Regions from separate parts of the Dryocola baronae genome, predicted to be linked through region 4. Evidence: predicted binding sites of a transcription regulator. Region 4 holds the regulator's gene; each other region holds the start of a gene.

Region 1 (5,675 bases), 2.2 Mb from region 4:
GCGCAGCACGGCGGCCTGGTTGGTAAAGTCGATGTTCACGATGGGATCGTTAAGCTGCAGCGAACCGTTGATGAAATCGCTGGCGTTGAGCGACAGCTTTCCGTCTACGCTCTGCCAGCCGCCGTTGGCGAGCGTCAGGTTGCGCAGGCTGAGATCTAAATCTGTTACCGCCCAGCCTTTGCCCTCAAGGCGCGCGTCGGTGACTTCCAGACTATCGATTTTCAGCGACGGGACCAGGCCTAATGGCGCCAGGAAATCGCTGATGGATTTATCGGTTTGCAGGCGGATATCGTTCAGGCGCAGGCTGCCAATCTCCCACGAGCCGTCCGCCCCGCGGCTTGCCGTGCCGGTGAGCGAACCGCGCGCCATATCCGCGCCGATAGTAGACAGCGTGACCTGGTTGTCATGAATCGCGCCCTGCAGCAGCACGTTGCTTGCCGGAACGCCGTTTAACGTCATCGACCCGGCGCTAAACTGAATGTCAGCCGTGCTGCCCAGCACTTTGCCCTGCTGCGGCTGCCACGGCGTTACGCCACCGCTTACCCGCTGCGCGCGCAGATCCCATTCGGTATTGGGGCTGTTCAGCGCCATATCGTTGAGCTGCAGCATATCGGCCTGGAAGGGGAGCGGAGCGGCGTCCGGGCTAAGGTTCAGCGTGCCGCTTTTGAGCAAAATGGTGTCCGCGTGCATCGGCTCCGAGAACTGACGCGAGCTAAGGCCGATATCCACGCTTTGCGCAACGAGGGTCGCGGGCTGTCCCTTGCGCCCAAAGGTAACGTTATTGAAGGTGACGTGCATGGGCGAAGCCCAGCGGTGATCCATCTCGTTAAACGAAAAGGCGTAGTCGGTGTTCTCATTCACCCATTTGCCGAGCTGGCCTGCCCCCCAGCGGGTTTGAAGCAGGAAATAAGCGGCAACCAGCACGACCAAAACGATCGCCACCAGTAGCGCAATAAGCTTTCCTAGAAATTTCATTGTCTTCCATCCCATGAAGTTTCGGTAAGGGAGTTATGCCCCATTTACCGTTATAGCTCAAGGATGAGTTTGTCAGGGAGGGTTTCACGCGCCGGGGGCAACAAATCGCCGGCGCGTGAGGCACATCAATCTTTCTCAGGCGGGAAAATCAGGTTCAGCACAATCGCGGTAATGCCACCGGCGGCAATGCCGGAGGAAAGCAGGGTTTTCAGCCACTCGGGCGCGAACTGCAGAATCAGCGGCTGCTGCGACACGCCCATACCCACCGCCAGAGACAGCGCGATAATCATAATCGCACGGCGGTTTAACGGCTCGCGTGAAACGATGCGCACGCCGGAGGCGGCGATAGTCCCGAACATCACAATCGTTGCGCCGCCGAGCACCGGCTCAGGAATATGCTGCACAAAGCCGCTTACCGCCGGGAACAGGCCCAGCACGATCAGCATCAGCGCCACCACAAAACCGACGTAGCGGCTGGCCACGCCGGTAAGCTGGATCACGCCGTTGTTTTGGCCGAAGCAGGAGTTCGGGAAGGTGTTGAAGACGGCGGAAACGCAGGAGTTTAGGCCGTTCGCCAGCACGCCGCCCTTCAGGCGCTTCATATACAGCGGGCCGGACACGGGCTGCTCTGAAACGTCAGAGGTGGCGGTAATATCGCCGATGGTTTCCAACGACGTCACCATAAACACCAGCATCAGCGGGATCAGCAGATTCCAGTCGATGCCCAGGCCGTAATAGAGCGGCGTCGGCACCATAATCAAATCGGTGTTCGTCGGCGCGACGGTCTGCGGCAGCATGTCCATCGCCCAGGCGAGGGCGTAACCCACGGCCATCGCGATAACCAGCGACGCGACGCGCAGATACGGGTTGCGCTGGCGGTTCAGCAGGATAATTACCAGCAGCACGGCACCGGCCAGCAGCAGGTTTTTCGGCGCGCCAAAGGTGTGATCGTTCATCGCCGCATAGCCGCCACCGATGGAGTTCAGGCCAACCTGAATCAGCGACAGGCCGATAATCATCACCACCACGCCGGAAACCAGCGGGGTAATAATGCGGCGCGCGAGGTGCAGCACGCGGGAAAGCGCCATTTCCGTGCAGCTAGCCAGCATCAGCGTACCGAAGAGCGCGGCCATCATCGTTGGCACGTCCGCGCCGCCGTTTTTCAGCGCCATCCCGCCCATGATCAGCGGCGAAACGAAGTTAAAGCTGGTTCCCTGAATCGACAGCAGCCCCGAGCCAACCGGGCCCCAGGCTTTAATTTGAATAATGGAGGCCACGCCCGATGCGAACAGCGACATGCTGATAATGTGCTGCGTATCTGATGCCGGTAGGCCCAAAGCCTGGCAAATCAGCAGTGCCGGAGTGATAACCGCGACAAACATAGCCAGAAGGTGCTGGCAGGCCGCGAAAAGCGTTTGCGGGAGGGGAGGTCTGTCTTCGAGGCGGTAGATCAGTTCACTATTTTGAGTCTTGGCAATCGATTGCGCTTTTTCTGACTCAACGGCATTTACGGACATCAGATAAATTCCCGTGGTGGAAAAGCGGAGATTTTAACGGACTGCATGGTAAAAGCAAACGTTTGCATGGGGGCATTCCTAATATTTAAAACTCATATAACGACGTTTTTATATAACGATTGGCCGTTTTTTGGTTAAAATCCAACTGCTGATTTTTCTACCCCCAGAAATATCAGCGAAGGAATGTAGAGCGCCGGCACCACTCATGCGCAAAAAGGAGCACTTCTATGATTCATCTCGACACCCTTTCAACCCTTGTCGCAGCAACCCTCGTGTTGTTACTGGGCAGGAAAATGGTCCACTCCGTACCGCTGCTTAAGAAATACACCATCCCCGAGCCGGTAGCAGGTGGATTATTAGTCGCCCTCGCCCTGTTGGTTCTGAAAAAGAGCATGGGCTGGGAAATTGATTTTGATATGAGCCTCAAAGACCCGCTGATGCTCGCCTTCTTCGCCACCATCGGACTCAACGCCAACATCGCCAGCCTGCGTAACGGCGGCAAAGTCGTGGGTATTTTCCTGTTTGTAGTGGTGGGCCTGCTCATCATGCAGAACGCCATCGGTATTGGCATGGCGACCTTGCTGGGCATGGACCCGCTGATGGGCCTGCTGGCGGGATCGATCACGCTTTCTGGCGGCCACGGAACGGGAGCGGCCTGGAGCAAGCTGTTCACCGAGCGCTATGGCTTCCAGAACGCGACGGAAGTCGCGATGGCGTGCGCAACCTTCGGCCTGGTGCTTGGCGGCCTGATCGGCGGCCCGGTTGCACGCTATCTGGTTAAGCACTCTTCCAACCCGGAAGGTACGCCGGACGATAGCGAAATTCCGAGCGCTTTCGAAAAGCCTGATGTCGGGCGCGTTATCACCTCTTTGGTGCTCATCGAAACTATCGCCATGATTGCCATCTGCCTGACCGTCGGCAAGCTTATGGCGCAGCTGATCCAGGGGACGGCCTTTGAGCTGCCGACCTTTGTCTGCGTGCTGTTTGTCGGGGTGATCCTCAGCAACACCATGGCTATGCTGGGCTTTTATCGCGTTTTCGAGCGTGCCGTGTCGGTGCTGGGCAACGTCTGCCTTTCATTGTTCCTCGCCATGGCGCTGATGAGCCTCAAGCTGTGGGAGCTGGCGTCGCTCGCGCTGCCGATGCTGGCGATTCTGACCGTGCAAACCATCTTTATGGCACTGTATGCGATCTTCGTGACCTACCGCCTGATGGGCAAAAACTACGACGCAGCGGTGCTGGCCGCCGGGCACTGTGGCTTCGGGCTTGGCGCAACGCCGACGGCTATTGCGAACATGCAGGCGATTACCGAACGTTTCGGCCCGTCGCACATGGCGTTTCTGGTGGTGCCGATGGTGGGCGCGTTCTTTATCGATATCGTGAACGCGATTGTGATTAAGCTTTACCTGATGCTGCCGCTGTTTGCGTAAGGCTTTTGCCGGATGACGGCTTGCGCCTTATCCGACCTACTGAATGCGGCGTGGTGCGGTTTGTAGGATGGCGGCTTGCCCTTATCCGACCTACTAAAATGCGGGATTGTGCGGTTTGTCGGGTGGCGGCTTGCGCCTTATCCGACCTACTAAAATGCGGGATTGAGCGGTTTGTCGGGTGGCGGCTTGCCCTTATCCGACCTACTAAAATGCGGGATTGTGCGGTTTGTCGGGTGGCGGCTTGCGCCTTATCCGACCTACTGAATGCGGCGTTGTGCGGTTTGTAGGATGGCGGCTTGCGCCTTATCCGACCTACTGAACGCGGTGTTGTGCGGTTTGTAGGGTGACGGCTTGCGCCTTATCCGACCTACTAAATGCGAAATTGTGCGGTTTGTAGGGTGGATAAGCGTTTAGCGCCATCCACCGAGTCCGCCAAAAAAATTACGCGTTCGAATAGCGTTCCGTTTCGGGCATCCAGCGCTCAATCAGCGCGGTTGCCTGTTCCGGGTAGCGTTCATGGATATGACGGGCAAGCCTTTGAACTTCTGGGATCATCGCCTGATCGCGCAGTAAATCCGCCACTTTGAACTCGGCGCTCCCCGTCTGGCGAGTGCCGAGCAGCTCGCCCGGCCCGCGAATCTCCAAATCTTTTTGCGCGATGACGAAGCCGTCGTTGCTGTCCCGCAGCACCTGCAGCCTTAGCTGAGCCGTTTTGAACAGCGGGGATTTATAGAGCAGCACGCAGTGGGAAGCCACGGCACCACGGCCAACGCGGCCGCGCAGCTGGTGGAGCTGGGCAAGCCCGAGGCGTTCGGGGTTTTCGATAATCATCAGGCTGGCGTTGGGTACGTCCACGCCCACTTCAATAACCGTGGTGGCGATCAGCAGATGAATATTGCCTTCTTTGAACGCCTGCATCACGGCCTGTTTTTCCTGCGGCTTCATGCGCCCATGCACCAGGCCAACGTTAAGGTCTGGCAGGGCAGCCTTTAACTCTTCCCATGTCACTTCCGCCGCCTGTGCTTCCAGCAATTCGGATTCTTCAATCAGCGTACAAACCCAGTAGGCCTGGCGTTTTTCCGTGGTGCAGGCGCTGCGCACGCGTTCGATAATCTCGTTACGGCGGGTGTCCGCAATGGCGACGGTTGTCACCGGCGTTCTGCCCGGCGGCAGTTCGTCAATGACCGAGGTATCCAGATCGGCATAGGCGGTCATCGCCAGGGTACGCGGGATCGGCGTTGCCGTCATAATGAGCTGGTGGGGATGGAAGCCTTGAATCTGGCCCTTTTCCCACAGCGCCAGCCGCTGATGCACGCCAAAACGGTGCTGCTCATCGATGATCACCAGCGCAAGTCCGGCAAACTGCACCTGTTCCTGGAAAATGGCGTGCGTACCTACCACCATCGACACCTGGCCGCTGGCGATGGCATCCTGCTGCGCGATACGCGCCTTGCCCTTTTGCTTTCCGGCGAGCCAGCCCACTTCGATACCCAGCGGCGCAAACCACTGGCGGAAGTTGCTGGCGTGCTGCTCGGCGAGCAGTTCGGTTGGTGCCATCAGGCCAACCTGCTTGCCATGCGCAATGGCACGAAGCGCGGCAAGGGCGGCAACCAGCGTTTTACCGGAGCCAACGTCGCCCTGCACAAGGCGCATCATCGGCACGTCCAGCGCCATGTCGTGTTCAATTTCTGCAACGACTCGCTCCTGCGCACCGGTTGGCTTAAACGGCAGGGCGGCCAGCAGGCGATTTTTC
Region 2 (5,675 bases), 2.2 Mb from region 4:
GGCGATTTCCTGATTCAGCTGGGCGATATTGTCCTTGAGCTGCACGTTCAGCTTGAGATCGCGCTCGCGCATCTCTTCGAGCTTATCGACAAGCTTCGACAGCCGCTGGCGCGACTCCTCAAGCTGCTCAACCACGACCGAAAGGAAATAGACCGCCCAGGGCGTAATCAGCAGGCCAAAGAAGATGGAACGCACCACATCGATGCTCTCGACTTCGCCGCGCAGCAGCATGGTGACCGCCATCTGCACGAAGATGGCGAGCACCACCAGCGCCGAGGCCAGCAGGAGCGAGAAGCGCACGAGCCCGAGCTTCACCATTAAATCAACGTAATACTGCGCCAGTAACCGGATTTGCTTCATGGAACGTTTCCTTCGCCAACAATCCGCTAAATATACCGCAAAAAGGCGTAACGCTCAGGAATTACGAGATAAGAGTGGGATCCCACGGGGTGCCAAGCGCCGATCCCTGCGGGCCGTGCTCGAGCAAATACCTGTCGATTTCGACCATGCCGGTCCAGCGGTTTTCGCACCACAGCGGGGCCAGCAGCGTAGGGCGGCGGGCGCTGGCGGAGATGCGATGGTAGACGACATCAAGCGGCGTGTGGCGAATCATCTCCCCCGCCGTCACCGTATATTCTTCCAGCTCAATGCCCTGTAGCCGCCCGGCCTGCCAGCTTTTTGCCATGGTGCTGCCCGCAACGATATGCAGCGGATGAAGCTTGATGCCGTCCACGCCGGTCTCAACAACTTTCTCCAGCGTTTCCATGCAGTGCGTCTGCCCTTCTCCCGGCAGGCCGACGATAAGGTGGCTGCACACCCGCAGGCCACGCTCGCGGGCGCGGCGGGTGGTTTCCTGATAGCAGGCAAAGTCGTGGCCGCGGTTGATGCGGTGCAGGGTTTTGTCGTGCGCGGTTTGCAGGCCCAGCTCCAGCCAGACCTCGTAGCCCCGCTCGTGATATTCGCTGAGCAAATCCAGCACGCTGTCCGGCACGCAGTCGGGCCGCGTGCCCACGCACAGGCCGACGATATTCGCCTGGCCGATAGCCTGCTGGTACATGGAGCGCAGCACCTGAACCTCTGCCCAGGTGCTGGTGTAGGCCTGGAAGTAAGCAAGATAGTGCTGGGCGCGGTTAACCTGCTTCGCCTGGTGCGCGAGCTGTTCGGCAATCGAGTTATGCTGCTGCGCTTCGTCAGCAAAGGAGGCGACGTTGCAAAACGTACAGCCGCCGCGGCCGATGGTGCCGTCGCGGTTGGGGCAGCTAAAACCGCCGTGCAGCGTGAGTTTATGGACTTTATGCCCGTGGCGGCGAGTAAGATCCCCACCAAACATATTGACTAATTTCTGTAACTGCATAATCTGATGGGCCGGCCCGAAAAAGGGGCTTAGCCTGCCATTTTCTGCGTTAATCGGCGATGACCTGGATCAATCGCTCTGGCGCAGCTTTATCTATTGCATAATCAAGCAAAATAAGTGCAACACTATTCACCCAGCAATGCCATTACATTTGCTTATATACACGTCGATTATTGAAAGAATATGACGGCTGGTGAAAAACAGTGTCATGCTGCACGCCAACGACGGATAGCAGCACAACGTGCTGGCAATATCAGCATAGTCAGCATGGTCTGGACTTTTGCTGGCTTGCAGACAGTGAGAGAGATCACATAACCCGCCTCGTTCCCCGGCCATGCAATCAGCCCCAAAAAGACAAAATAACCTTTATCATCAGCCAGTTAATCACCTCTTAGCACAATTACGTATAAATAAGAATGCCATTTGACCTGTCCCAGCTTTCCCGATAACTTGGAAATCCGCTGGAAGCTTTCTGGATGGGTTCTGTGCCCATCATATTTATGCAGTAATTTAGATTCCCTCTAAAGCAAGTCCTCAACACTTGTGACACCGGATGCGTTGGACATGAAGAGGGCGACACGCGAGGTAAGCGTAGATGCGCAAACCCCGTCGCCATGCCCTTGCTGCGCCCACGCGCAAACGGTATCGGGAATCACGTAGAGCCTGGGGAGGTTCACTGATATGTTGTACGATAAATCCCTTGAGAAGGATAACTGTGGTTTCGGCCTGATCGCCCACATAGAAGGCGAACCTAGCCACAAGGTAGTGCGTACCGCTATTCACGCACTGGCCCGAATGCAGCACCGTGGTGCAATACTCGCCGATGGCAAAACCGGCGACGGTTGCGGCCTGCTATTACAAAAGCCCGACCGTTTCTTCCGCATCGTTGCCGAAGAGCGCGGCTGGCGTTTGGCTAAAAACTATGCCGTAGGCATGATTTTCTTAAGCAAGGACCCCGTTCTTGCCGAAGCAAGCCGCCGTATTGTTGAAGAAGAGCTACAGAACGAAACCCTGTCGATCGTTGGCTGGCGCGAAGTGCCGACCAACGAAGACGTGCTCGGTGAAATCGCCCTCTCCTCCAAGCCTCGCATCGAACAAATTTTTGTTAATGCACCTGCCGGCTGGCGCCCGCGCGATATGGAACGTCGCCTGTTTATCGCCCGTCGCCGCATTGAAAAACGCATCCAGGATGATAAAGACTTCTACGTTTGTAGCCTGTCAAACCTGGTTAACATCTATAAAGGTCTGTGTATGCCGGCGGATTTGCCGCGCTTTTACCTGGACCTGGCGGACCTGCGTCTGGAATCGGCCATTTGCCTGTTCCACCAGCGCTTCTCCACCAACACCGTGCCGCGCTGGCCGCTGGCACAGCCGTTCCGCTACCTGGCCCATAACGGTGAGATCAACACCATCACCGGTAACCGCCAGTGGGCGCGCGCGCGTACCTACAAATTCCAGACCCCGCTGATCCCCGATCTGCACGATGCTGCGCCATTCGTTAACGAAACCGGCTCGGACTCCAGCTCGATGGATAACATGCTTGAACTGCTGTTAGCGGGCGGCATGGACATCGTGCGCGCCATGCGCCTGCTTGTTCCGCCAGCCTGGCAGAACAACCCGAACATGGACCCGGAGCTGCGCGCGTTCTTCGACTTTAACTCCATGCACATGGAGCCGTGGGACGGCCCGGCCGGTATCGTTATGTCCGACGGGCGTTTCGCCGCCTGTAACCTTGACCGTAACGGCCTGCGCCCTGCCCGCTACGTCATCACCAAAGACAAGCTCATTACCTGCGCCTCAGAAGTCGGCATCTGGGACTACCAGCCGGACGAAGTGGTGGAAAAAGGCCGCGTAGGCCCGGGCGAGCTTATGGTTATCGACACCCGCGTGGGCCGCATCCTTCACTCCGCGGAAACCGATGACGACTTAAAGAGCCGCCACCCTTATAAAGAGTGGATGGAAAACAACGTCCGTCGCCTGGTGCCGTTTGAAGACCTGCCGGACGAAGAAGTGGGCACGCGCGAACTGGATGACGATACGCTCGCCAGCTTCCAGAAGCAGTTTAACTACAGCAGCGAAGAGCTGGATTCCATCCTGCGCGTGCTGGGCGAAAACGGCCAGGAAGCGGTTGGCTCGATGGGCGACGATACGCCGTTTGCCGTGCTTTCCAGCCAGCCTCGTATTATCTACGACTACTTCCGCCAGCAGTTTGCGCAGGTGACCAACCCGCCTATCGATCCGCTGCGTGAAGCCCACGTAATGTCGCTTGCCACCAGCATCGGCCGCGAAATGAACGTCTTCTGCGAAGCGGAAGGCCAGGCGCACCGCCTGAGCTTCAAATCGCCGATCCTGCTGTGGTCTGATTTCCAGCAGCTTACGCAGCTCGAAGAGCAGCATTACCGCGCCGACACGCTGGACATCACCTACGACGTCACCACCCAATCGCTGCACGAAACCGTCAGCGCCCTGTGCGACGAGGCCGAGCGCATGGTGCGCAGCGGCACCGTTCTGCTGGTGCTGTCTGACCGCAACATTGCCAAAAACCGCCTGCCGGTTCCGGCCCCGATGGCGGTCGGTGCGATCCAGACTCGCCTCGTTGAGAAGAGCCTACGCTGCGACGCCAACATCATCGTTGAAACCGCCTCCGCCCGCGACCCGCACCACTTCGCCGTGCTGCTGGGCTTTGGCGCAACGGCAATTTACCCGTACCTCGCCTACGAATCGCTGGCAAGGCTGGTCGATACCGGCGCTATCGACAAAAACTACCGCAGCGTGATGCAGAACTACCGCAACGGCATCAACAAAGGGCTGTACAAGATCATGTCCAAAATGGGCATCTCGACTATCGCCTCCTACCGCTGCTCAAAGCTGTTCGAAGCAGTCGGCCTGCATAAAGAAGTCTCCGAACTGTGCTTCCAGGGCGTGGTCAGCCGCATCGGCGGTGCGGGCTTTAACGACTTCCAGCAGGATTTGCTGAACCTTTCCAAGCGCGCGTGGCTGGTCCGCAAGCCGCTGGATCAGGGTGGCCAGCTGAAGTTCGTCCACGGCGGCGAATATCACGCCTACAACCCGGACGTGGTGCAGACGCTGCAAAAAGCCGTGAACAGCGGCGAGTACAAAGATTATCAAGAGTACGCGAAGCTTGTGAACGAACGCCCGGTGGCAACGCTGCGCGATATGCTGGCGCTGAATCCGCAGGGTGAAAGCGTACGCATTGAAGACGTTGAGCCAGCCGCCGAGCTGTACAAACGCTTCGACACCGCCGCCATGTCCATCGGCGCGTTAAGCCCGGAAGCGCACGAATCCTTAGCTGAAGCGATGAACAGCATCGGCGGGAACTCCAACTCCGGCGAAGGCGGCGAAGACCCGGCGCGCTACGGCACCAACAAAGTGTCGCGCATCAAGCAGGTCGCTTCCGGCCGCTTCGGCGTGACGCCAGCCTACCTGGTCAACGCCGACGTTATTCAGATTAAAGTGGCCCAGGGCGCGAAACCTGGCGAAGGCGGTCAGCTGCCCGGCGATAAAGTTACGCCATACATCGCCAAGCTGCGCTATTCCGTGCCGGGCGTGACGCTGATTTCACCTCCGCCACATCACGATATCTATTCGATTGAAGACCTGGCACAGCTGATTTTCGACCTGAAACAGGTTAACCCGAAGGCGATGATTTCCGTGAAGCTGGTTTCCGAACCGGGCGTCGGCACCATCGCCACCGGCGTGGCAAAAGCCTATGCGGACCTGATTACTATCGCGGGCTACGACGGCGGCACGGGCGCAAGCCCGCTCTCTTCCGTGAAGTACGCGGGCTGTCCGTGGGAGCTGGGCCTTGTGGAAACACAGCAGGCGCTGGTCGCTAACGGCTTACGCCATAAGATCCGCCTGCAGGTTGATGGCGGCCTGAAAACCGGCCTCGACATCATCAAAGCGGCGATCCTCGGCGCTGAAAGCTTCGGCTTCGGTACCGGCCCGATGGTGGCACTGGGCTGCAAATACCTGCGTATTTGCCACCTCAACAACTGCGCGACGGGCGTTGCAACCCAGGACGAAAAGCTGCGTAAGAACCACTATCACGGCCTGCCGTTCAAAGTGACCAACTACTTTGAGTTTATCGCGCGCGAAACGCGTGAGCTGATGGCGCAGCTGGGCGTAAAGCGCCTGGTGGATCTGATTGGCCGCACCGACCTGCTCAAAGAGCTGGACGGCTTCACCGCCAAGCAGCAAAACCTCGACCTGTCGAACCTGCTGAAAACGGCGGAGCCAATGCCGGGCAAAGCGGTTTACTGCACCGAGCACAACCCGCCGTTTGATAAAGGCGATCTGA
Region 3 (5,675 bases), 1.6 Mb from region 4:
TCGCGGAAATAGTTAACGTCAACGTCTTTGACGTCTTGTTCCGCCAGGAACTGGTATTCGACATCGGCGATGTCGTTGCGAGATAACTGCCAGGAGTAAAGCGCCTGAACGGCACACTCACGGGCACGGCGACGAGCAGCAGGTTTCACAGATTTCCCCTTACAAAAAAATCAGGCCTTAATGGCCTTCAATACATTAATCATTTCAAGCGCGGTCAGTGCAGCTTCTGCACCTTTGTTACCAGCTTTTGTGCCAGCGCGTTCGATTGCTTGTTCAATACTTTCGGTGGTCAGCACGCCGAAGGCCACTGGAATCCCAGTTTCCTGCGCGACGTGAGCCAGGCCGTTGCTGGCACCGCCGGCAACGTATTCGAAGTGAGCAGTGCCACCGCGAATAACCGTACCCAGCGCAATAACCGCGTCGTAACGCTTGGTTTTTGCCAGCGCGTCGGCGGCAAGCGGCAGCTCATAAGCACCCGGAACCCAGACGACGGTAATGTTTTCATCTTTAACCTGGCCGATACGCTTCAGGGCGTCGATAGCACCTTCCAGCAGGCTGTCATTGATGAAGTTGTTAAAACGCGCGATGGTGATGGCGACGCGAGCGTCTGGAGTAGCAACGGCTGCTTCAATAATGTTCATAATCTTCCTTTACGGGTTCTGTTTAGCCCCGCAGGGGGGCGGATTTTATCATAATCTTTCGGCGACTGCTTACGTTTTACAGGGTCTAATAAAGCGGCGTCAAATGCAGGCACAGATCCGGCCCAACCTGCCGTACGGTGCTGAATGTAAACTCGGGCGCGTCGGCTAATTTATCAAGCCCCGGCAGGTTGCACAGGCCGCGCGCATCGTTGCCTAACAGCTTAGGGGCGACGTAGACGATAAGCTCATCGACCAGCCCCGCCTGGAGCAGCGCGCCGCCAAGCGTTGCGCCCGCTTCCACCCACACGGAGTTAACCTGGCGTTTGCCGAGCAGCATCATCATCACCACTAAATCCAGGTGACCGTTGTGCTCAGGCACGATGAACTGCTCCACGCCTTGCGGCCAGGTGTGTTCATCTGCGCGGCGGCGGGCAAGCCAGGTTTCCCCCGGCTGCGAGACAAGCTTATGCTGCGGCGTGACGCGGTTTTGGCTATCGATAATAATGCGCGTTGGCTGGCGTAGGTTCTCTTCGGCGTAGATTTCCCGCGTGGTGCTATCTAATTCATTCCAGCGAACCGTCAGCGAAGGATCGTCCGCCAGCACGGTTGCGCTGCTGCTGAGGATGGCGGCGCTTTGCGCCCGCAGACGCTGCACGTCGCGGCGGGATTCGGGAGAGGTAATCCACTGGCTTTCGCCGTTTGACAGTGCGGTGCGGCCATCAAGCGAGGCACCCAGCTTAAGCTGGATGTACGGGAAGCCGGTGCGCATGCGCTTGAGGAAGCCGCGATTCAGGGCTTCCGCCTCGTCCATCATCAGCCCGTGGCTTACGTCGATGCCCGCCTGCTGCAGGCGGTACAACCCACGCCCGGCAACCTGCGGATTCGGGTCCTGCATCGCCGCAACAACGCGCGTTACGCCTGCGGCGATTAAGGCATCGCAGCACGGCGGCGTGCGCCCGTGATGGCTGCAAGGCTCGAGCGTAACGTAGGCGGTTGCGCCACGCGCCTTTTCACCCGCCATACGCAGCGCGTGAACTTCCGCATGCGGTTCGCCCGCCCGGAAGTGATACCCCTCGCCCACGATCTCGCCATCTTTAGCAATCACGCACCCGACATTAGGATTTGGCATGGTGGTAAAGCGGCCGCGTTTGGCAAGCTGCATCGCGCGGGCCATGAATTTTTCGTCAAGCGACATCAGGGTCAGTCCTGTAAGCGGGCGATTTCTTCGCCAAATTCGCGGATATCTTCAAAGCTGCGGTAAACGGAGGCAAAGCGGATATAGGCCACTTTATCGAGCTTTTTAAGCTGTTCCATCACCAGATTGCCGATCATTTTGCTCGGCACTTCGCGCTCGCCGGTGCCGCGCAGCTGCGATTTGATGTGGTTGACCGCCATTTCTACGTCGTCAGAGCTTACCGGCCGTTTCTCCAGCGCTTTCAGAATACCGCTGCGCAGCTTGTCTTCATTGAAGGGTTCGCGAACGTCGTTGCTCTTCACCACGCGCGGCATCACAAGTTCGGCCACTTCAAAGGTCGTGAAGCGTTCGTGGCAAACCAGGCACTGCCGGCGGCGACGCACGGAAGATCCTTCGCCAACAAGACGGGAGTCGATCACTTTGGTGTCTACTGCGAAACAGAATGGGCAATGCATGGCGCGTCCTGTGGGATTATACAATTGGGCAACAGTTTACCGCGAAGTTACGGGAGTACAAAGGTAACGACTGGCGTAAGCGGTGAAATATGACTTTTTCTCCGCAAAGAGCTACGCTTAACAAAGGATTATCGTGTAAGGAATTACAAGCCATGACAAAGACTTACCTAAGATTTTTCCTGGTAGGCAGCCTGATGAGCCTCACCGCATGCGCCCAGCAAACCGAAGTGCGCCAGATGCGACACGAGGTGGGTTCTCTGAACCAGGAAATGATGAAGCTTAGCGACCAGACGGTGAAGCTCACCCAGCAGAACGCGCTGAACGCCAAATCCACTACCGGCGTTTATCTGCTGCCGGGCTCCAATACGCCAGCGCGCCTGAACAGCCAGATCGGCAATTTGCAGATGTCATTGAGCAACGTCGCAGCGGAGGCTAACGGCACGCGGGCCACGCTGACGATTAAAGGCGAGTCCAACGAGCCGCTCCCGGCGTTTACGGGGAAAGTGGAATGGGGCCAGATCCAGGGCACCACGGACAGCTTCCAGGAAGTCAACGTGCAAACACAGCAGATCGACGCTCCGGCCAGCATTCTGGCGCCGAGCGATGTCACCCTTCCTTTGCGCCTGTCGGGAATTACGCCAGACCAGCTCGGTTTTATACGGATTCACGATATTCAGCCTGTGCAGTAATAAACCGCATTAGCGCCGTCTGCCACAAAATGCCGGACGGCGCTGGCACTTATCCGACCCGCCCCAGCCAAAGCATGCTGTTACATATTCCCGCACCTTTCGCTAAGCAATTTATCATTTCCTTCTCTTATCGCACTTCGTGACACCCATCACATTTACTTGTAACGCCCGGACATCGATTTGCTTAATTTGATGAACCCGGTACAATCGCGCCGTTTTTAATGTGCGCAATCGTGAACGCAATCGATTACGTGTGTGATGATAATGTGAAATGAAACATATTTTTGTGAGCAGGGATTTCTATAATAGGCGCGCCAATTAAAAACCAGGTGAATGGTTGATGGCTTCGGGTGGCGACTCACCTCCTCCCCTCACGGGAATCATGTAAACAGTGGCAAATAATATGAAAAAAATTATTCTGGCGGCCGGCACCGTTCTGGCACTTTCAAGCTCTTTCTCCGCAAGCGCGGAAGACACTAAAAGCAGCGAATACCTTTCCGACTGGTGGCACCAGAGCGTAAACGTGGTGGGCAGCTACCACACCCGCTTCGGGCCGCAGATCCGCAACGACACCTATCTGGAATATGAAGCTTTCGCCAAAAAAGACTGGTTCGATTTTTACGGCTATATGGATGCGCCGGTTTTCTTCGGCGGTAACACCGACGCGAAGGGTATCTGGAACCACGGTTCGCCACTGTTTATGGAAATTGAGCCTCGCTTCTCTATTGATAAGCTGACCGGTGCCGACCTGAGCTTCGGCCCGTTCAAAGAATGGTACGTGGCTAACAACTATATCTACGACATGGGCCGCAACAAGTCCGGTCGTCAGAGCACCTGGTACATGGGTCTGGGTACCGACATCGACACCGGTCTGCCAATGAGCCTGTCGATGAACGTGTATGCCAAATACCAGTGGCAGAACTACGGTGCCGCAAACGAAAACGAATGGGACGGTTACCGCTTCAAGGTGAAATACTTCGTGCCGATTACCTCCCTGTGGGGCGGTAACCTGAGCTATATCGGCTTCACCAACTTCGACTGGGGTTCCGATCTTGGCAACGACGACTTCCGCGACCTGAACGGCCGTAAAGCACGTACCAATGATTCTATCGCCTCTAGCCACATCCTTGCGCTGAACTACGATCACTGGCACTACTCGGTGGTTGCCCGTTACTGGCACAACGGCGGTCAGTGGAACGACGACGCTAGCCTGAACTTCGGCAACGGCGACTTCAGCGTTCGCTCTACAGGCTGGGGTGGTTACCTGGTTGTGGGCTATAACTTCTAAGACCTGCTATGTCGGGTGACGCTGCGCTTACCCGACCTACGAGCCCTGAATTTGTAGGGTAGATAAGCGAATACGCCACCCGACATAACAGCTAAAGCCAGCTTAACCGCTGGCTTTTTTACATCTGTCGCATGCTTCAGGCGAAAAAAAACCGCAGCACGTTGGCTGCGGTTTTATCTGACATCAAATCAATCAAGGCAGAATGGACGGCTGGTCCGCGCCTTCTTTCTCTACTTTCTGCTGCAGCATGTGCTCGCGCTTCATGCCAAGCTTCAGCGCCAACGCGGACGCAACGTAGATAGAAGAAGCTGTACCGATCGACACACCGATTAGCATCGTCAGGGAGAAGCCTTTCAGCATCGCACCACCGAAGAGATACAGCATCAGGATAACCACTAATGTGGTACCGGATGTGATCAATGTACGGTGCAGCGTCTGGGTCAGGGAAACGTTAAAGATTTCGTAAGGCGTACCGCGACGGATCTTGCGGAAGTTCTCACGAATACGGTCCGATACCACGATGCTGTCGTTAAGCGAGTAGCCGATAACCGACATCAGTGACGCGACGATGGTTAAATCGATTTCGATATGGAACAGCGACAGCACGCCCATGGTGATCACCACGTCGTGCGCCAGCGCGATAACCACACCGGCCGCCAGGCGCCATTCGAAGCGGAACCCAACGTAAACCAGGATGGAAATCAGCGCGGCCAGCAGAGCCAGCGCGCCGTTCTGCGCCAGATCGGCACCCACGCTAGGCCCCACGAATTCAATACGCTTAACGGCGGCGTTTTGGCTGGTCGCTTCGTTAATCACGCTCAGCACCTTGCTGCCCAGCACCTGCCCGCCGGTTTCACCCTGAGCAGGAGGCATGCGCACCATGATGTCACGGCTGCTACCGAAGTTCTGAACCAGCGGCTCAGCGAAGCCCGCCTTTTCTAACGCCTGGCGCATCTGGTCCAAATCCGCTGGTTTTTCCAGCGAGATTTCGATGACCGTACCGCCGGTGAAGTCCAGACCCCAGTTAAAGCCCTTCACGCCGATAATCACCACGGAAAGGATTAGCAGGAGTCCGGAGATACCGAACGCCCAGAAATCCCAGCGCATAAAGTCGTAGACTTTACGGCCATGGTTTAATTGTTCAACAGTATATTCCTGTGCCACAACGCACTCCTCAGATAGACAGCTTGGTGATGCGTTTGCCGCCGTACACCAGGTTTACGATGGCACGGGTACCGACGATCGCGGTAAACATGGACGTCGCTACACCAATACCGGTCGTGATCGCAAAGCCTTTAATAGCCCCGGTGCCTACGGCATACAGGATGATGACCTTGATAAGCGTCGTGATGTTGGCATCGAAAATCGAGCTGAACGCGCCCTGATAACCTTCGTTGATAGCCTGCT
Region 4 (5,675 bases):
CCTGCGGCAACCGGTTTTCATCTGTACGCTTTTAGACGCGAGGCTTACTCAGCGTCAGGCGTTTCTGACTTGTGTTTCTCAGCGGTTTCTTTGATCAGCGTCTGCAGTTCGCCGCGCTGGTACATCTCGATGATGATGTCGCAGCCGCCAACCAGCTCGCCGTCAACCCACAGCTGCGGGAAGGTCGGCCAGTTTGCGTATTTTGGCAGCTCTGCGCGAATATCAGGGTTTTGCAGGATGTCCACGTAGGCAAAACGCTCGCCGCATGCGGAAAGCGCCTGTACCGCCTGGGCGGAGAAACCGCAGCTAGGCAGCTTCGGGGAGCCTTTCATATAGAGAAGAATCGGGTTCTCTGTGATCTGGCGCTGGATTTTTTCGATTGTGCTCATTGTCTTGCTTCCTCAAACCTTTTTACGGCAGTAGCCTGCCATTGTAGCGAGTTGCGCCCCCACCAGAAAACACCAAAATTTGCAGGGTTATTTCCGACCGCATGGGGAATGCTAAACATGTTTTAAGAATAACACTTTTCCCAGGTACGCCAATCTGCAAAATGCCCAATACTCGATCAATAAATCGCCTTCTAAGCCTATAATTGGTTAAATTTTTTGCGCACGGTAACGAAACCCGGCCTCGATACAAAAAGGTTATTAACTTTAATGCGGTATATGCATTAGAATCGGCGGGTTTCGAAAAATCATACGCAGGCATGATGGTCTTCATCGTGCCTTCATTTATCAGGGGATTGTCGAGTGGCGCGGATAACAAAAATCTCTATCACGCTCTGTGCTCTGCTATTTACCTTGCCTTATACACCTTTGACTCACGCGTCTGAGCACGCGCGGCCTGTTGCTGCTCACAAAGCCCACGCGGCGAAGAGCACGGCAAAAGCGAGCAAAGGAAAAGAAAAAACCAGTTCCATCTCTACCAAGAAATCCACTAAGAAAGCAGCCGCTACGGAAAAGAAGAAAACAGCGAAAACTACGCCAGCCGTTAAAAGCAAAACCCTCGCAAAAAACTCCAGTAAAAAATCTTCTTTAAAAACCGCTAAGCCTGCTAAAACCTCAGCCATCGCTTCAACCAAACAGTGCACCAAAGCGCGCAAAGGCCACAAAGCCAAATGCGTGACGGTGAAAGGCGATAAAAATCTGACGATTGCCCAGGCCCACAAGGTCCGCGTGCAGAAAGCGCAGAAAACGGCGATGAACAAACTGATGGGCCAGATAGGCAAACCGTACCGCTGGGGTGGCACCTCGCCTCGCACCGGGTTCGACTGCAGCGGTCTGGTTTATTACGCGTATAAAGACCTGGTTAAGTTCCGCATTCCGCGCACCGCCAATGAAATGTACCACCTGCGCGATGCCGCATCGGTTAACCGTGGCGAACTGGAAAGCGGCGATCTGGTCTTCTTCCGCACCCAGGGGCGCGGCACAGCCGATCACGTTGGCGTTTACGTCGGCAACGGCAAGTTCATCCAGTCCCCGCGCAGCGGTCGCGACATCCAGATTACCTCGCTTAGCGAAGACTACTGGCAGCGCCACTATGTCGGCGCGAAACGCGTCATGACGCCAAAAACCATTCGTTAATCCCTCCCCCTGCCCTTCAACGGGCAGGGTTTCTTCTCCTTTTGCTTATCCTTTCAATTTGTTACCCTAAAGCCACACTAAATGTGGTTATTTAGCTGTGTTCAAAATAATAAGGAGTTTGCAATGTCGTTCGAATTACCTGCATTACCGTATGCGAAAGATGCACTGGTTCCCCATATCTCCGCAGAAACGCTGGAATACCATTACGGCAAACATCATCAAACCTACGTCACTAACCTGAACAATCTGGTGAAGGGCAGCGCGTTTGAGGGTAAATCACTGGAAGAGATCGTGCGCACTTCTGAAGGCGGCGTGTTCAATAACGCAGCGCAGGTGTGGAACCACACGTTTTACTGGAACTGCCTGGCACCCAACGCGGGCGGCGAACCAACGGGCGTTGTGCTGGACGCCATCAACGCTTCATTTGGCAGCTTTGCGGAATTTAAACAGCAGTTTACCGACGCAGCAGTGAAGAACTTCGGCGCGGGATGGACCTGGCTTGTGAAGCGCCCGGACAACAGCCTGGCTATCGTTTCGACCTCAAACGCGGGCACGCCGCTTACAACCGACGCGAAGCCGCTGCTGACGGTAGACGTGTGGGAACATGCTTATTACATCGATTACCGCAACGCCCGCCCTAACTATCTTGAGCATTTCTGGGCGCTGGTGAACTGGGAATTTGTAGCGAAAAACCTGGCGGCTTAAGAGTCGGTGGTTTTTGGTGGATGGCGCTAGCGCTTATTCACCCTACTAAATGCCAAATCTGTAGGTCGAATAAACGAAGTGCCATCCGACATAATGATTATTCGCCCCACCGTTCATCGGCCTTCCGTAGGTCGGATAAGCGCAGCGCCATCCGACAAAAAACAAAAAATTAAGGCCGCAAACGCGGCCTCTTTAAATCAGTGCAGAACGGCGGTTAAGGCACCTGCAACAATCAGGCTCAGAACGATAACCGTGGTGATGACGGAAAATTTCAGATCGGTGCTCATCGTTAATCTCCTTTTAATACCCTACAAACGGTGTGTAGCGTGATTTTCCCACAATCAGCGGCAAAAATCCTCCTGGATTTATGATGATATTGGTTTTCCCTCTTCCACTTTGAGAAAAGATAAGCCAAAATCCCTCGCTAATTTACTGCGTACAATCAATTCAACGCCCTCCTCCCGTTTTATGTCGCCTTCCCGACATGCCGCAGCCCAAAAGTTGCCCAGGAGTTAGCGAACGCAAACGTTTAACAGACGAATTATCAGGAGTTTACGATATGGCCTGGAGTGACATCTAATGGCGACAATCAAGGACGTGGCGAAACGCGCAAACGTTTCCACTACAACCGTGTCACATGTTATTAACAAAACCCGTTTTGTGGCGGAAGAAACGCGCAACGCGGTCTGGGCGGCTATCAAAGAATTACACTATTCGCCGAGCGCCGTTGCGCGCAGCCTGAAAGTTAATCACACCAAAACGATTGGCCTGCTTGCCACCTCCAGCGAAGCACCCTATTTCGCCGAAATCATTGAAGCGGTGGAAAACAGCTGCTTTGAAAAGGGCTACACCCTGATTCTTGGCAACGCGCACAACAACTTCGAAAAGCAGCGCGCCTACCTGTCGATGATGGCGCAAAAGCGCGTCGACGGCCTGCTGGTGATGTGCTCAGAATACCCGGATACCCTGCTGACCATGCTTGAAGAGTATCGCCATATTCCGATGGTGGTCATGGACTGGGGCGAAGCGCGCGCGGACTTCACCGACTCCGTGGTTGATAACGCCTTCCACGGCGGCTATTTGGCCGGGCGTTATCTTATCGAACGCGGCCACCGTGAAATCGGCGCCATTCCCGGGCAGATGGAACGTAATACCGGCGGCGGCCGCCATGCTGGCTTTATGAAGGCGCTGGAAGAGGCGAAAATCGCCATTCCGGAAAATTGGATAGTCCAGGGCGATTTCGAGCCGGAATCCGGCTACCGCGCCATGCAGCAGATCCTCGGCCAGTCCCATCGCCCTACCGCCGTCTTCTGCGGCGGCGATATTATGGCCATGGGCGCGATTTGTGCAGCGGACGAAATGGGCCTGCGCGTGCCGCAGGATATCTCAATTATCGGCTATGACAACGTGCGCAACGCCCGCTATTTCTCCCCGGCGCTGACCACCATTCATCAGCCAAAAGAGACGCTGGGCGAAACGGCCTTCAACATGCTGCTTGACCGCATAGTGAATAAACGCGAAGAGTCGCAGATGATTGAAGTTCATCCTCGCCTGATTGAGCGCCGTTCCGTAGCGGACGGGCCGTTCCGCGACTACCGCCGTTAATCCTCCGTCCGAGCCTGAAGTCCCGCTTCAGGCTCCCTTAACCACTCCTGATTCATCGTCTCGCTATCCCCCAGATAATCTAGCAGCCAGCTCAGTGCCGGAGAGGCGTCATTTTGCCGCCAGGTCAGGCAGCAGGCCGCGTCCGGAAACGGGTTCTCCAGCGCCAGCTCTCGCCACGCGCCGCTGACAAGCCAGGGTCTGGCGATATGCGACGGCACCATGCCGATACACAGCCCCGCGCTCAGGCAGTCCGATCCTGACTCCCAGTCCGGCACCACGACGCGATGCTGGTTGTCCAGCAGCCAGGTGATGCGTTTTGGCAACGAGCGGGAGGTATCCTCCAGTACCAGCGAAGGCCACGAACGCAGCTCCTCGTCGCTCAGCGCGCCCTCACGCTGCGCCAGCGGGTGTTCCGCTGCCACCACGCAGCGCCAGCTCAGCGCGCCCATATCGCGAAACGCGTACCGTCCACCCACCGGAATGGCCTGTGTTGCGCCAATCGCGACCTCTACCCGCCCGTCGGCCAGCGCGTCCCACACGCCGTTGAACACCTCCTGAAAAACGCGCAGTTCGATATCAGGGAAGTGGCGATAGAAATCCAGCACCAGCTGGCGCGTGCGCTCGGGCTTGACGATATTATCGACGGCGATAGCCAGGTGCCCGCGCCATCCGTTAGCGATCTGCTGGCACTGTTGCCGCGTCGTCATCATTTTTTTGATAACAGAACGTCCTTCCTTTAAAAAGAAGGCCCCGGCGGGCGTAAGCTCAACGTCCCTGTGGCGGCGCTCAAACAGCGGAACGGCCAGCCAGTCCTCGAGCTGCCGCACCGTATAGCTGATGGCAGAAGGGACACGGTGCAGCTCCTGCGCCGCGCCGCTAAAACTGCCGTTACGCGCCACGGCGTCTATGACTTCCAGCGAATATTCTGACCACATATTTCTGCCTGCAAATTTTTTGAACGCAATCTACAAATATTAGCGTTTCACAAGCCGGTTTGCACTCCGTACACTCTCGCCGCTATTAACCTGCAAATAACTCAAGAGAAAATTATGCAACCATCAAAAGGATTTCTTATCTGGTTGGCCGGGCTGAGCGTGCTGGGGTTCCTCGCCACCGATATGTATCTGCCAGCCTTTGCCGCTATCCAGCAGGATCTGAACACCGAAGCCTCCGCCGTCAGCGCAAGCCTGAGCCTGTTCCTGGCGGGCTTCGCCTTCGCGCAGCTGATGTGGGGACCGATGTCCGATCGCTTCGGGCGTAAACCGGTTCTGCTGATTGGTTTAGGTATTTTCGCCGTAAGCTGCATCGGCATGCTGTGGGTCGAAAGCGCAACCGCGCTGCTCGTGCTGCGCTTTATTCAGGCGGTGGGCGTATGTTCCGCGGCCGTTAGCTGGCAGGCACTGGTGACCGACTACTATCCGGCAAGCCGTGCTAACCGCATCTTCGCCACGATTATGCCGCTGGTCGGGCTTTCCCCGGCGCTGGCTCCGCTGCTGGGCAGTTGGATCCTCAACCACTTCGAATGGCAGGCTATTTTCGCCACCCTGTTCGCCATCACCCTGCTGCTGATGATCCCAACGCTGCGCCTTAAGCCGCGCACCCAGCATCATCCGCAGACCGATGAAAACCGCGTGAGCTTCCTTTCCCTGCTGCGCTCGCGCGTTTATAGCGGCAACGTGCTGGTTTACGCCGCCTGTTCCGCGAGCTTCTTCGCATGGCTTACCGGTTCGCCGTTCATCCTTAACGCCATGGGCTACAGCCCGGCAGCGATTGGCCTGAGCT

The links. The regulator PurR, encoded in region 4, represses purine synthesis genes. The targets are predictions, from matches to a motif close to CANGCAAACGTTTGCNTG.
Region 1: ACSPHG_RS00230 (nucleobase:cation symporter-2 family protein) is a predicted target of PurR. The motif match lies at 2,544-2,561, and genes of this name have one in related genera.
Region 2: gltB (glutamate synthase large subunit) is a predicted target of PurR. The motif match lies at 1,987-2,004, and genes of this name have one in related genera.
Region 3: ACSPHG_RS18495 (nucleoside-specific channel-forming protein Tsx) is a predicted target of PurR. The motif match lies at 3,217-3,234, and genes of this name have one in related genera.

The regions. Positions count from the first base shown of each region.
Region 1 is NZ_JBINNY010000001.1:48,130-53,804, forward strand. Features, by position in the region: gene ACSPHG_RS00225 (AsmA family protein) at 1-975, opposite strand, end outside; gene ACSPHG_RS00230 (nucleobase:cation symporter-2 family protein) at 1,101-2,492, opposite strand; gene gltS (sodium/glutamate symporter) at 2,720-3,922, shown strand; gene recG (ATP-dependent DNA helicase RecG) at 4,364-5,675, opposite strand, start outside.
Region 2 is NZ_JBINNY010000001.1:4,514,923-4,520,597, forward strand. Features, by position in the region: gene arcB (aerobic respiration two-component sensor histidine kinase ArcB) at 1-360, opposite strand, end outside; gene mnmL (tRNA modification radical SAM protein MnmL/YtqA) at 422-1,354, opposite strand; gene gltB (glutamate synthase large subunit) at 2,036-5,675, shown strand, end outside.
Region 3 is NZ_JBINNY010000001.1:3,892,359-3,898,033, forward strand. Features, by position in the region: gene nusB (transcription antitermination factor NusB) at 1-149, opposite strand, end outside; gene ribH (6,7-dimethyl-8-ribityllumazine synthase) at 171-641, opposite strand; gene ribD (bifunctional diaminohydroxyphosphoribosylaminopyrimidine deaminase/5-amino-6-(5-phosphoribosylamino)uracil reductase RibD) at 727-1,836, opposite strand; gene nrdR (transcriptional regulator NrdR) at 1,842-2,291, opposite strand; gene ACSPHG_RS18490 (SadB/YajI family lipoprotein) at 2,444-2,980, shown strand; gene ACSPHG_RS18495 (nucleoside-specific channel-forming protein Tsx) at 3,384-4,268, shown strand; gene secF (protein translocase subunit SecF) at 4,461-5,432, opposite strand; gene secD (protein translocase subunit SecD) at 5,443-5,675, opposite strand, start outside.
Region 4 is NZ_JBINNY010000001.1:2,272,932-2,278,606, reverse strand. Features, by position in the region: gene ACSPHG_RS10740 (Grx4 family monothiol glutaredoxin) at 45-389, opposite strand; gene ACSPHG_RS10735 (C40 family peptidase) at 750-1,583, shown strand; gene sodB (superoxide dismutase [Fe]) at 1,707-2,288, shown strand; gene cydH (cytochrome bd-I oxidase subunit CydH) at 2,486-2,575, opposite strand; gene purR (HTH-type transcriptional repressor PurR) at 2,868-3,893, shown strand; gene punR (DNA-binding transcriptional activator PunR) at 3,890-4,828, opposite strand; gene punC (purine nucleoside transporter PunC) at 4,943-5,675, shown strand, end outside.